Regions from separate parts of the Enterobacter sp. SA197 genome, predicted to be linked through region 1. Evidence: predicted binding sites of a transcription regulator. Region 1 holds the regulator's gene; each other region holds the start of a gene.
The links. The regulator PurR, encoded in region 1, represses purine synthesis genes. The targets are predictions, from matches to a motif close to CANGCAAACGTTTGCNTG.

Region 2: a site for PurR is predicted at 2,561-2,578, ahead of glyA (serine hydroxymethyltransferase). Genes of this name have one in related genera too.
Region 3: a site for PurR is predicted at 2,286-2,303, ahead of pyrD (quinone-dependent dihydroorotate dehydrogenase). Genes of this name have one in related genera too.

The regions. Positions count from the first base shown of each region.
Region 1 is NZ_CP096393.1:2,152,761-2,157,337, reverse strand. Features, by position in the region: gene M1D91_RS09975 (C40 family peptidase) at 1-756, shown strand, start outside; gene M1D91_RS09970 (MFS transporter) at 830-1,999, opposite strand; gene cydH (cytochrome bd-I oxidase subunit CydH) at 2,169-2,258, opposite strand; gene purR (HTH-type transcriptional repressor PurR) at 2,556-3,581, shown strand; gene punR (DNA-binding transcriptional activator PunR) at 3,601-4,512, opposite strand.
Region 2 is NZ_CP096393.1:3,657,130-3,661,706, forward strand. Features, by position in the region: gene M1D91_RS17140 (ROK family protein) at 1-669, shown strand, start outside; gene M1D91_RS17145 (hypothetical protein) at 828-1,154, shown strand; gene glyA (serine hydroxymethyltransferase) at 1,195-2,448, opposite strand; gene hmpA (NO-inducible flavohemoprotein) at 2,761-3,951, shown strand; gene glnB (nitrogen regulatory protein P-II) at 3,990-4,328, opposite strand; gene glrR (two-component system response regulator GlrR) at 4,403-4,577, opposite strand, start outside.
Region 3 is NZ_CP096393.1:1,840,103-1,844,679, reverse strand. Features, by position in the region: gene M1D91_RS08375 (YcbX family protein) at 1-471, shown strand, start outside; gene zapC (cell division protein ZapC) at 468-1,010, opposite strand; gene pyrD (quinone-dependent dihydroorotate dehydrogenase) at 1,180-2,190, opposite strand; gene pepN (aminopeptidase N) at 2,578-4,577, opposite strand, start outside.

The sequences.
Region 1 (4,577 bases):
ACCCGAGGCTCGGCTGTACACAAAACACACGTGGTGAAAGCATCCGAACGTAAGAAAAATAGCCCGAAAGAAAAGACGACAAAGAAAAGCAGTGGCACGACTTCCAGGGTAACGGCAAAAGCCGAAAACAAAAAATCAGCAACAGCCAGGAAAACACCGTCGTCCGGCAAAAAGAACGTCAGCACTAAGACCAGCAAGAATACTTCCCGCCATAGTAAATCCAGCAAGGCTCCAGCCACCGTTGTCGCTATGACGGAAAAATGCACGAAGCGTAAAGGACACAAAGCGCAGTGCGTAAAAGTCAAAGGCAGTAAACCTCTCACCCTTTCAGAAGCACATAAAGTCCGTGTCCAGAAAGTTCAGAAAACAGCAATGTCAAAACTGATGAATCAGATTGGCAAGCCTTATCACTGGGGCGGCACCTCCCCGATGACCGGATTTGATTGCAGCGGGTTGGTTTATTACGCCTATAAAGATCTGGTTAAGTTCCGCATCCCTCGCACTGCCAATGAAATGTATCACCTGCGCGATGCTTCACCGGTTAACGTTGCAGAACTCGAAAGTGGCGACCTCGTATTTTTCCGCACCCAGGGCCGTGGTACGGCCGATCATGTTGGTGTTTACGTAGGTAACGGCAAGTTCATCCAGTCTCCACGCAGCGGTCAGGACATCCAGATAACCTCGCTCAGCGAGGATTACTGGCAACGCCATTACGTTGGCGCACGCCGCGTTGTCACACCCAAGACTATTCGCTAGCGCATCATCTGCGCGGTAAAGGTCTTTCCATCCATGACAAAAAAAGCAGGCGGACACTCCGCCTGCTTTTTTATTACTCCACAGCAACGCAGGTGCGACGCGGCGAATTCCTGCCTGATAACCACACCAGTAATAAGGCCAGACCCGCAATCACCGCGCCGGCCACTGGTACAAACGCATAACCTGCGCCCGCTGAAATAACCCCACCGCCAGCGGCCGCACCGAGTGCGTTACCTAAATTGAAGGCACCAATATTCACCGAGGATGAAAGGCCCGGCGCCTCATGGGCGACACGCATCACCCGCATTTGCAGCGGCGGCACAATCGCAAAGGTCGCCGCTCCCCACACGACCATACTGATAGCGGCACCAACTTCGCTGCGTGCCAGCCACGGAATGGCAACCATAATGGCGATAAGCAGCATCAGGAAGCCTTTCAGCGTACCGGTTACCGACCGGTCAGCCAGCCTGCCGCCGAGATAGTTGCCCAGCGAAAAGCCAATACCAATCAGCACCAGCATCGCGGTAATGAAGGCGGGCCCGGCGCCAGCAATACTGTGAAGCACCGGGGAGATGTAGGTATAGAGGGTGAACATTGCTCCCGCACCAAGCACGGTCGTAAGCAGTGCCGATACCACCTGCGGGCGCATCAGAACCGCCAGCTCTTTGCGCACGTCAGGTCGCTCACCGGCAGTGCCTTTTGGCAAAGAGAAATACAAACTGACCATGGCAACAATGCCAAGTCCCGCCGTGGCGAGGAATGACATACGCCAGCCAATGGTTTCACCAAGCCAGGTGGCCGCAGGGACACCGCCAATATTGGCAATGGTCAGTCCCATAAACATGGTGGCAACCGCGCTGGCCTGCTTCTCCTTTGCCACCACGCTCGCCGCCACCACCGACCCAAGCCCGAAAAAGGCGCCGTGGTTGAGGCTGGTAATAATTCGCGAGAGCATCAACGTGGTGTAATCGGGCGCAATGGCGGATAACACATTGCCCAGCGTGAAGATTGCCATCAGAAAGATTAACGCATTACGACGCGCGCGATGCGAAAGCAGCAGCGTCATTAGCGGCGCCCCCACCATTACCCCTATTGCATAGGCGCTTATCAGCATCCCTGCCGCTGGAATCGACACATCGACACCACGGGCAATGACGGGCAGAAGTCCCATCGGGGAGAATTCCGTCGTACCGATGCCGAAAGCGCCAATCGCCAGGGCAAGCAGTGGATAATTAATTTTCATGTTTTATACGCTCCGGAAATGCCGTGTCGTCGGGCGACACCGTCACAGAAGGCAAAAGTATGACATTAATCACAAAAAACAGCAGTCAATGAATCGCGAAAAGAGAATTGCTGGGGAGGGAATAATCGAAGGGGAAACAGCGAGGGAGCTCGCGCTCCCTCGGGGTAAATCAGTTCAGAGCGGCAGTCATTGCGCCTGCAACAATCAGAGCAAGGACAACAACGGTAGTCATTAAAGAAAACTTCAGGTCGGTACTCATCAATTTTTCTCCTTTTTTAAATCCCCACAAAAAGTGAGATAGCGCATTTTTGCATAAATAAACGTAAAAATCTTGCAGGAATTAGATTGATATACGTTTTACCTCTTCCCCTTTTGTTCAAGATAAGACAAAATTCGACGCTAAATTTATTAGCGTACCGGCCATTGACTCCCCTCCTGACGTTCAGTGTCTTTTTCCCGGCGTAAGTTTCCCCTCGCGCGGCGAAAGGGTGAAGGCAGGCAAACGTTTACCTTATGTATTTTCAGGAGCTTATGATATGGCATGGAGTGACATCTGATGGCAACGATTAAAGACGTAGCGAAGCGAGCAAACGTTTCCACCACAACCGTATCACATGTAATTAACAAGACGCGTTTCGTGGCTGAAGAGACACGAAATGCCGTGTGGGCTGCAATTAAAGAGCTTCACTACTCGCCGAGTGCCGTCGCCCGTAGCCTGAAAGTGAATCACACCAAATCCATTGGTCTGCTGGCGACCAGCAGTGAAGCGGCCTATTTTGCCGAGATTATTGAAGCCGTTGAGAAAAATTGCTTCCAGAAAGGGTATACCCTTATCCTCGGCAATGCGTGGAATAACTTTGAAAAGCAAGGGGCTTACCTGTCGATGATGGCGCAAAAGCGTGTCGACGGTTTGCTGGTCATGTGTTCTGAATACCCGGAATCCCTGCTTACGATGCTCGGCGAATATCGTCACATCCCAATGGTGGTGATGGACTGGGGTGAAGCAAAAGCCGACTTCACGGATACCGTTATCGATAACGCGTTCGAAGGCGGCTACATGGCCGGTCGTTATCTGGTTGAACGTGGTCATCGTGATATTGGCGTCATCCCAGGGCCACTTGAGCGCAATACGGGCGCGGGCCGCCTGGCGGGTTTCATGAAGGCAATGGAAGAAGCGCACATCAGCGTACCGGAACACTGGATTGTCCAGGGTGATTTTGAACCGGAATCGGGCTATCGCGCCATGCAGCAAATCCTCACCCAGTCTTCACGCCCTACGGCGGTATTCTGCGGCGGTGACATTATGGCGATGGGGGCACTCTGCGCGGCGGATGAAATGGGGCTGCGGGTGCCGCAGGATATTTCGGTGATCGGTTATGATAATGTGCGTAACTCACGGTATTTTACCCCCTCGCTCACCACTATCCATCAGCCGAAGGATTCGCTCGGAGAGACCGCATTCAATATGCTGCTCGATCGTATTGTGAATAAACGCGAAGTTTCTCAGTCCATTGAAGTTCACCCGCGTCTGATAGAACGTCGTTCGGTCGCTGACGGTCCGTTCCGCGACTACCGCCGTTAATCCCCTCCGTGGGGGCCGGTTAATCCTGCTCCCACAGCCATTCCCGGTTTAGCGTTTCACTGTCTCCCAGGTAATTCAGCAGCCAGTCCAGTGCCGGCGAGGCATCGTTTTGCTGCCAGGTCAGGCAGCAGGCAGCATCGGGGAATGGATTTTCGAGCGTAAGCGCCACCCACTCTCCTTTATCGAGCCACGGGCGCGCAAAATGCGCTGGCACCATGCCAACACACAGACCGGCGGAAAGACACGCCGCAGAAGACTCCCAGTCCGGCGCCACCACCCGTTTCTGGTTGTCCAGAAGCCAGGTTATGCGCTTGGGCAGGGAACGGGACGTGTCTTCACGCACCAGGGAAGGCCAGTTGCGCAATGTCTCGTCACTCAGCGGTGCGGCCATCTGCACCAGGGGATGGTGGCTTGCCACCACACACTTCCAGCTCAGCATGCCCATATCACGAAACGCGTAACGCCCTCCGACCGGGATCGCCTGGGTCGCGCCGATCGCCAGTTCCACCCTCCCGTCTGCCAGGGCATCCCAGACCCCATTAAAGACCTCCTGAAAGACGATCAGCTCAACATCGCAAAAATGGCGGTAGAAGTCGACTATCATCTGGCGGGTCCGCTCCGGCTTAACGATATTATCCACCGCAATAGCCAGCTGCCCGCGCCAGCCGTTGGCAATTTGCTGACACTGTTGTCGGGTGATCTGCATTTTTTTGATAACAGAACGCCCTTCTTTGAGAAATAACGCGCCAGCGGGGGTTAATTCGACATCCCGATGACGACGCTGAAACAGCTCAACGGCGAGCCATTCCTCCAGCTGACGTACGGTATAGCTCACCGCCGACGGTACCCGATGCAGTTCCTGCGCTGCACCACTAAAACTGCCATTACGTGCCACCGCATCAACGACTTCAAGTGAATATTCTGACCACATAGTCTGCCTGCAAAAAATTTGAAACCAGTGCGCAAATATTAGCGTTTCACAAGCTGACTTTCACT
Region 2 (4,577 bases), 1.5 Mb from region 1:
CTGGAAGAGAAGCTGGGAGTCCGCGTAAGGGTCGATAACGACTGCGTGATGCTGGCGCTGGCGGAAAAGTGGCAGAACGCCGCGCAGGAGCGGGACTTCTGCGTGATCAATGTCGATTACGGCATCGGTTCATCCTTCGTGATTAACCAACGCATTTATCGTGGGACGCTCTACGGTAGTGGACAGATTGGTCACACCATCGTTAATCCCGACGGAATGGCCTGCGATTGTGGGCGCTATGGATGTCTGGAAACCGTTGCCTCGTTGAGCGCCCTGAAAAAACAGGCGCGGATCTGGCTGAAATCTCAACCGACTCCGGCTATCGACCCTGACACGCTTACCACCACGCAGTTACTTGCAGCCTTTAAGGCGGGAGATGCGCGGGTCCAGGCCTGGGTGGAAAACGCCGCCAGCGCCATTGGCCTGAGTTTGTATAACTTTCTCAATATCCTGAATATCAACCAGATATGGCTCTACGGGCGCAGCTGCGGATTTGGCGAGCGCTGGCTGAACGCCATTGTGCAACAGACGGGGTTAAACCCGTTTGATCAGGGCGGGAACCCACGCAATAAAACCACCCACATTGAAATGGGGCGGTTAAGCCGCGAGCAGCAGATCATGGGGATTGGTTATTTGTACGTCGAGGCGATGCTGAGCGAAATAATGTAATAGCCGGTGGTCTGGTATATGCCGTTCATTGATGCGCACTCGCACGGGTGTCGCCCCTGACGCCCCAATCATGCAGCCACATATTGGTAGTGGAACCGAATAAGGCGTCTGGCCTACACTGCGTTTATCCATCCCTTCAGTACAGTGGCGCCGCTCATATGCTTAAGCACCTCCTGCAAACTTTAAAAATGGGGTACGTTAAGGCGTTCGACTGCTATGGCAGGGATACGAAGCTTGAGTATCTGACGATTTTGTCCTTTCAGCAGTGCTGGTTTGCCTTTTACTTATGGCAGCCTTACACCAGCGACTACTCGTTAATTATCTTTCTGCTTTTTATCCTGCCGGTTGCGTCAAGCAATGCCCGCTGCATACGTTATTGCGGTTACTCCCGCGCGCTGTGCCTGCTGTGGTTTATTGCGCCTTATGTGCTGTTGTTCCTGCCTTTCATACTCAAAAAAAGGCAAGTGACGCCACTGACGCCATAAAAAAAGCCCGCTATGCGGGCTTTTTCATCACGCAACGGGCTTACGCGTAAACCGGGAAGCGCGCACAGATAGCCAGGACTTTCGCTTTGACGCTTTCGATAACAGTCTCATCGCTGATGTTATCCAGCACGTCACACATCCAGCCAGCCAGCTCTTTGACTTCCGCTTCTTTAAAGCCACGACGGGTTACCGCCGGAGAACCGATACGGATACCGGAGGTCACAAACGGGCTCTTCGGATCGTTCGGTACGCTGTTTTTATTCACGGTAATGTTGGCACGGCCCAGGGCGGCATCCGCTTCTTTACCGGTCAGGTTTTTATCCACCAGATCCAGCAGGAACAGGTGGTTTTCCGTGCCGCCAGACACTACTTTGTAACCACGGTTCAGGAACACTTCCACCATCGCTTTGGCGTTTTTCGCAACCTGCTGCTGGTAGACTTTGAACTCCGGCTCCATCGCTTCTTTGAGCGCCACTGCTTTTGCGGCGATAACGTGCATCAGCGGGCCGCCCTGCGCGCTTGGGAAGACAGCAGAGTTCAGTTTCTTATACAGCTCTTCGTCACCGCCCTTCGCCAGGATCAGGCCACCGCGCGGACCCGCCAGGGTTTTGTGGGTGGTAGTGGTCACCACGTGAGCGTGGGGGACCGGGTTCGGGTAAACGTCTGCGGCAATCAGACCGGCAACGTGGGCCATGTCAACGAACAGGTACGCGCCGATGCTGTCGGCGATTTCGCGCATTTTTGCCCAGTCAACGATACCGGAGTAGGCAGAGAAGCCGCCGATGATCATTTTCGGTTTGTGCTCTTTAGCCTGCTTCGCCATGTCTTCGTAATCAATTTTACCGGACTCATCAATACCGTAAGGAATGATGTTATAGAGCTTGCCGGAGAAGTTAACCGGAGAGCCGTGAGTCAGGTGGCCGCCCTGCGCCAGGTTCATGCCCAGAACGGTATCGCCCGGCTGCAGCAGTGCGGTATAGACCGCGAAGTTTGCCTGAGAACCGGAGTGCGGCTGCACGTTGGCATAGTCAGCACCAAACAGTTCTTTGGCACGGTCGATCGCCAGCTGCTCTACCACATCAACGTATTCGCAGCCACCGTAGTAACGTTTGCCCGGGTAACCTTCGGCATATTTATTAGTCAGCTGAGAACCCTGAGCCTGCATTACACGCGGGCTGGTGTAGTTTTCGGAGGCGATAAGTTCAATGTGCTCTTCCTGACGTACTTTTTCTTGCTCCATAGCCTGCCATAACTCGGCATCATAATCGGCAATGTTCATTTCACGCTTTAACATCCGCTTCTCCTGCTCAGCTAACAATAAAACCGCTTAAATTGAGGCCCGTTTTGGGGAACGGCTCACAGTATAACTGAATCAAATCTTGATAACAGGTCTTGACAAAGGTTTTTACGCAAACGATTGGCTGCCCGTCAGACAAGGGTTTATGAGATCAGTCACTTTGCCTTAGCAACGGAATTCTTTTCACCTTTGTGATGCAGCAACTTCATCTTGTTTTTACCGCATGCAGATAAAGGCTTTACAAACGCAGGGGTAAATCTATAACATGTATTTAAAATGCATGTTATAGAAAATCATAAGGAAGACATCATGCTCGACGCCCAAACCATCGCCACGGTAAAAGCCACCATTCCCCTGCTCCTGAAAACGGGTCCGAAACTGACCGCCCATTTTTACGATCGGATGTTTACCCACAACCCTGAGCTCAAAGAGATCTTTAACATGAGCAACCAGCGCAATGGTGACCAGCGGGAAGCGCTGTTTAATGCCATTGCCGCCTACGCCAGTAATCTGGATAACCTTGCTGCCCTGCTCCCTGCGGTAGAAAAAATTGCCCAAAAGCACACCAGCTTTCAGATAAAACCCGCCCAGTACAATATTGTGGGCGAGCATCTGCTGGCCACGCTCGATGAGATGTTCAGTCCGGGGGAGGCGGTGCTGGAAGCCTGGGGCAAAGCCTACGGCGTACTGGCAGGGGTATTCATTCAGCGCGAAGCGCAGCTCTATCAGCAGAATGTTGAGAAAACCGGCGGCTGGGAAGGCACCCGCGCGTTTCGTCTGGTCGCCAAAAAACCACAAAGCGCGCTTATCACCAGTTTTGAATTCGCCCCTGTAGATGGTGGCAAGGTCGCTGACTACCAGCCGGGGCAGTATGTTGGCATCTGGCTGAAGCCCAAAGCTTTCGCCTTTCAGGAGATCCGCCAGTATTCCCTGACTCGCGCCGCCAATGGCAATACCTACCGCATCGCGGTAAAACGTGAAGAGGGTGGCCAGGTTTCCACCTGGCTACATCAACATGCCCGTGAAGGGGATATTGTGCACCTGGCCGCGCCCGCAGGGGATTTCTTCCTGACGGTTGCCCCCACAACGCCTGTTACGCTGATTTCCGCAGGCGTAGGCCAGACCCCTATGTTGGCGATGCTGGATAGCCTGGCACAGGCTAAGCATCAGGCTCAGGTTAACTGGTTTCATGCATCGGAAAATGGTTCAGTACATGCTTTTGCCGATGAAGTGGCCGCACACGGCAGCGCCCTGCCGCGCTTTCTATCACACGTCTGGTATCGTGAACCTGCCGCTGAAGATAAAGCGGCGGCACGATTCAGCCATGAAGGTCTGATGGATTTAGCGCAGTATGAAGAGGCAGTCAGCGACCCGGATATGCAGTTCTATCTCTGCGGGCCTGTAGCCTTTATGCAGTTTGCCGCGACGCAGTTAGTGGGGCTGGGAATTAATACCGATAACATTCATTACGAATGTTTTGGTCCGCACAAGGTGCTGTAAAGCAGGAGGCCCCTCACCTCCGGGCGAGGGGCTAAAAATCAGATTGCCGCGTCATCCTCTTCGCCGGTACGAATACGTACCACGCGCGCGACATCAAAGACGAAAATCTTGCCATCACCGATTTTACCGGTCTGGGCGGTGCGGATAATGGTATCCACACAGGTGTCGACGATATCGTCGGTCACCACGATTTCAATTTTCACCTTCGGCAGAAAATCCACCATGTATTCCGCACCACGGTAAAGTTCAGTGTGGCCTTTCTGGCGACCAAAACCTTTTACTTCAGTTACCGTCATCCCGGTGATGCCAACTTCGGCCAGCGCTTCACGCACGTCATCCAGTTTGAAAGGTTTAATAATCGCATCAATCTTTTTCATGGTGGGTCCTTATACACGCTTGCCAGTAGTCGTCTTCGTAATCGGTTGCTCACACTACCATATCCGTAACGCCTTTACTCTTTAAAGTCGTTAGCATCGAGTTCATGCCGGGAGAGCAGTTTGTAAAATTCCGTTCGGTTGCGCCCCGCCATTCTTGCCGCATGGGTGACATTCCCCCTCGTGATTTGCAGCAGTTTACGCAGGTAGTTCAGTTCGAACTGATTGCGCGCTTCAACGAAGGTGGGCAGC
Region 3 (4,577 bases), 310 kb from region 1:
CCGGAGCGCGGGCAGAAACATCCCTCTGGCGAGCCGCTCAATACATTAATTCGGTTTCGCACCGCACCGGATACCGGCAGTGTCGACTTCGGGCAGAATTTAATTGCCCGCAATAGCGGTGTCGTGAGGGTTGGTGACGCGCTCGCCGTGCTGGATCGCGCGCCGGCCAAACCCTATGGTGCGGGTAAGGTTGTGGGCTCCATCGAACCCGAACAGCAGACCGCAGGCGAAGTGGATATTGTCTGGGAAGGGAAACGGTTCCGGGGAAACAATCAGCAGATCCTGCTTGAGCAACTGGAGAGTCAGGGCATCCGCATCCCCTATTCCTGTCGGGCGGGTATTTGCGGCTCTTGCCGCATTCAGCTTATTGAAGGTGACGTCAAGCCGTTAAAACAATCGGCGGTGTCGGCTGAGGGTTCCATTTTGAGCTGCTGTTGTGTGCCGAAAACGTCCTTAAAACTTAAAGGTTAAACCGCCTGCTCATAGCTGAAGCTATCAACATGAAGTTGTGGCTTCAGTCGGTCATTCATCACTTTTATTGCGTCACCTAACTGCATGGTGCGTCCGGCTATCACCACCCCGGGCTGCGCCAGCAAGCAGAGGGCCGCGTTTTCACCGGACTCCACCACCAGCAGATTCACCGACTCACCGGTATCACTTAACGAAACGCTGGCAGCCATTCCCGGTGCGGGAGACCAGGGGGCGTTGTGGCTCATAAAGTGCCAGCTTTTTGGCATTTGTGGTTTCAGAAAGCGGATGGCAACCAGCGCATTGAGCACCAGTTCAGCGCGCTGCTCGTTGCTGAGCATAAGATCCCGACATTTTTCGTCGAAGGAGAAATAGAGGGCTGCGTCATCGACACAGAATCCGCAGGGAGAGAACGCATCCGGGGTAAGCATCTTACGGGCAAAACGTGAACGGAAAATCATGCCATTGGCCAAATCGAGCATCATGCGATCGTGCTCATCATCATAAAACCAACGCCAATTATCATCAGGTTTAATTCGCATACCGTTCCCCCTCGCCCTTGGTCATCCCTTAATCCCAAAGTCCTTTTTACCGCTTCGCTTATTACCAGAATTAAGAAAAGACTAAAATGTACAAATTAGCAACAGTGAGGGAATATAAATCAACCAGGGCCTGAAATAAAGCCCTGGCGGGGTAATTCGGGAGAAAAGATCAGATGTGGGTAACGATTTCTTTAATCAGTGGAGGACCTTTAAAAATAAACCCGGAATAGATCTGAACCAGCGAGGCACCGGCTTCCAGCTTCTCGCGTGCGGCAATCACCGAATCGATGCCCCCTATGCCAATAACCGGCAAGCGACCTTTTAATTCCGCGCTGAGCTGGCGAATAATTTCAGTACTCTTTAATTGTAATGGGCGTCCACTTAACCCACCCGTTTCATTGCAATGTTTCATTCCCTGAACCAGAGAGCGTTCGAGCGTTGTATTGGTGGCAATGACGCCATCAATATTGTGGCGAACTAAACTGTCAGCGACCTGAATCAATTCCGCTTCGCAGAGATCAGGGGCGATTTTCACGGCGACGGGCACATATTTATGGTGGATTTGTTGAAGCGCCGCCTGTTTAGTTTTTATCGCGCTTAACAGTTCATCCAGCGCTTCGCCATATTGCAGTGTGCGCAGCCCAGGGGTATTTGGCGATGAAATATTAATAGCGATATAACCTGCATAGGCATAAATTTTCTCCATGCAAATCAGGTAGTCATCTTTACCCTGCTCCACCGGCGTGTCTTTATTTTTGCCGATGTTAATGCCCAGGACGCCGTCAAAACGGCTCTTTTTCACATTCTCAACAAGATTATCAACCCCAAGGTTATTAAAGCCCATGCGGTTGATTAACCCTTCAGCCTCCACCAGACGGAAGATACGCGGCTTGTCATTACCCGGCTGCGGGCGTGGGGTTACCGTACCAATCTCAATAGCGCCAAAACCCATTGCGCCCAGCGCTTCAATGCATTCTCCGTTTTTATCCAGGCCCGCCGCCAGTCCGAGCGGGTTTTTAAACGTCAGACCCATACACTGCACCGGTTTTTCCGGCAGGCGCTGACGCACCAGCGCTTCAAGGGGCGTCCCTGATACACGACGTAGCTGTTGGAAGGTAAACTCATGAGCGCGCTCAGGATCGAGCTGGAAAAGGGCTTTACGAACGAAGGGGTAGTACATGAACTCTCCTGGATTCCCGGTGTGCAAACCGGGGGCGTATTATCTGTGATAACCGGAAGAAAGGGAATTGACCTGGGGCAAAAAAAGACTATCTCGACGCAATCGATTACCTGGCCAGCTGTTTTTATGCCTTTTTTCGCGTTTTAACGTCGAATAATGTATCTAAAGGAATAGTTCCCCTCTGCCAGACGTACTCTCGCGCTGGGTGTTACCAGGCAATGGACGCAGCGGTGATAAGGCGTAACCATGAACGTGGTCACTTTAGCGGAGCGCTCACGTTACCATCCGCTTCCAGCGTCTTGCCTGAACAAGCCCTTTCGCCCGTGAAGTGGCGTAAGGTATCGAGAGAAGAAACCGGGCAGGCGGCAATGCCTGCCCGGTTTACGATTACGCCAGTGCTTTACTGATTTTTTCGAACAGATCGCCGGAAAGATTATCCAGCGCTTTCAGTTTTTCCAGGGCGGCACGCATCAGCGCCTGGCGTTTCTCATCGTAGCGTTTGAGGCGGATCAGCGGCTCAATAAGTCTTGAGGCCACCTGCGGGTTACGACTGTTAAGTTCGGTAAGCATCTCTACCAGGAACTGGTAACCACTCCCGTCCTGCGCATGGAAAGCCGCCGGGTTGCTGCCTGCAAAGGCGCCAATCAGTGAACGAACGCGGTTCGGATTACTGAGGGTGAAGGAACGGTGGTGCAACAGGCCGCGAACCGTTTCAAGAACGTTATCTGCCGGGCTTGTGGCCTGCAATATCAACCATTTATCCATGACCAGACCGTCCTGATGCCATTTGTCGTCATAGGCCTGCATAAGCGCATCACGGCACGGCAACTGAGCCGCAACGGCTGCAGAGAGCGCAGCGAGTGCATCTGTCATGTTATCGGCACTATGATACTGCTGGCTGACCAGCTTATCGGCGAGCTGTGCATCACCAAACGCGATATAGCGCAGACAGGTATTGCGCAACGTGCGCCTGCCGATATCCGCATGTTCAACACGATAAGCATCGAGCTTGTTGGCGTTGTAAATCGCCAGCACCTCATCCGCCAGTTCTGTCGCCAGCGTGCGGGTCAGTGCTTCCCGCACCGTCGTAATAGCGAGAGGATCGATGACATCAAACAGTTCGGCGATTTCGCTGACCGAGGGGAGCGTCAGGATCTCAGCGGCCAGCGCCGGATCGATATGCTCATCAAGCAGAATGGCACGGAAGGCATCCGCCACGTGCAAGGGTAACGACAGCGGTTGTCCCTGCTGCTGACGGGCAACGTTAAGCTTGATGTGGGTTGCCAGCAGACTCTGCGCGGCGTCCCAACGGGAGAAATCGTTGCTGGCGTGGCGCATCAGGAACGTTAGCTGCTGATCGCTCCATTTATATTCCAGTTTCACCGGCGCAGAGAACTCGCGTAACAGTGACGGCACCGGCTGGAAGTAGACGTTATCAAAGACAAAAGTCTGCTCGGGTTGGGTCACATTCAATACATGGTGTACCGGATGCCCCTCTTTTTGCAGCGGGATTATCTTCCCTTCATTGTCATAAAGCTCAATGTCGAACGGAATATGCAGCGGATGCTTCTCCTGCTGCTCGGCCGTCGGCGGCGTACGCTGGCTGATGGTCAGAGTGTACTGTTCGGTGGCCGGATTATAGTCATCATGAACGGTAACAATCGGGGTGCCAGCCTGGCTGTACCAGCGACGGAAATGGGAAAGATCAATATTTGACGCATCTTCCATCGCCTGGACAAAATCATCACAGGTGGCGGCGCTGCCGTCATGGCGTTCAAAATAGAGCTGCATCCCTTTCTGGAAGTTCTCTTCACCGAGCAGGGTGTGGATCATGCGGATAATTTCAGCGCCTTTCTCGTACACCGTCAGGGTATAGAAGTTGTTCATCTCGATGACTTTATCCGGGCGGATCGGATGCGCCATCGGGCTGGCATCTTCGGCAAACTGCAGTCCACGCATGGTGCGGACATTACTGATGCGGTTGACTGCTCGAGATCCCAGATCCGAGCTGAACTCCTGGTCACGGAATACCGTCAGCCCCTCTTTGAGACTAAGCTGGAACCAGTCGCGGCAAGTCACGCGGTTGCCGGTCCAGTTGTGGAAATACTCATGACCAATCACGCGCTCAATATCAAGGTAGTCTTTATCCGTTGCAGTATCGGTACGGGCCAGCACGTATTTGGAGTTAAAGACGTTCAGTCCTTTATTCTCCATCGCGCCCATGTTGAAGAAGTCGACGGCGACAATCATGTAGATATCGAGGTCGTACTCGAGGCCAAAGCGTTCTTCGTCCCATTTCATTGAGTTTTTCAGCGAGGTCATCGCCCACGGCGCACGGTCCAGGTTCCCACGGTCGACGTACAACTCCAGCGCGACTTCACGCCCGG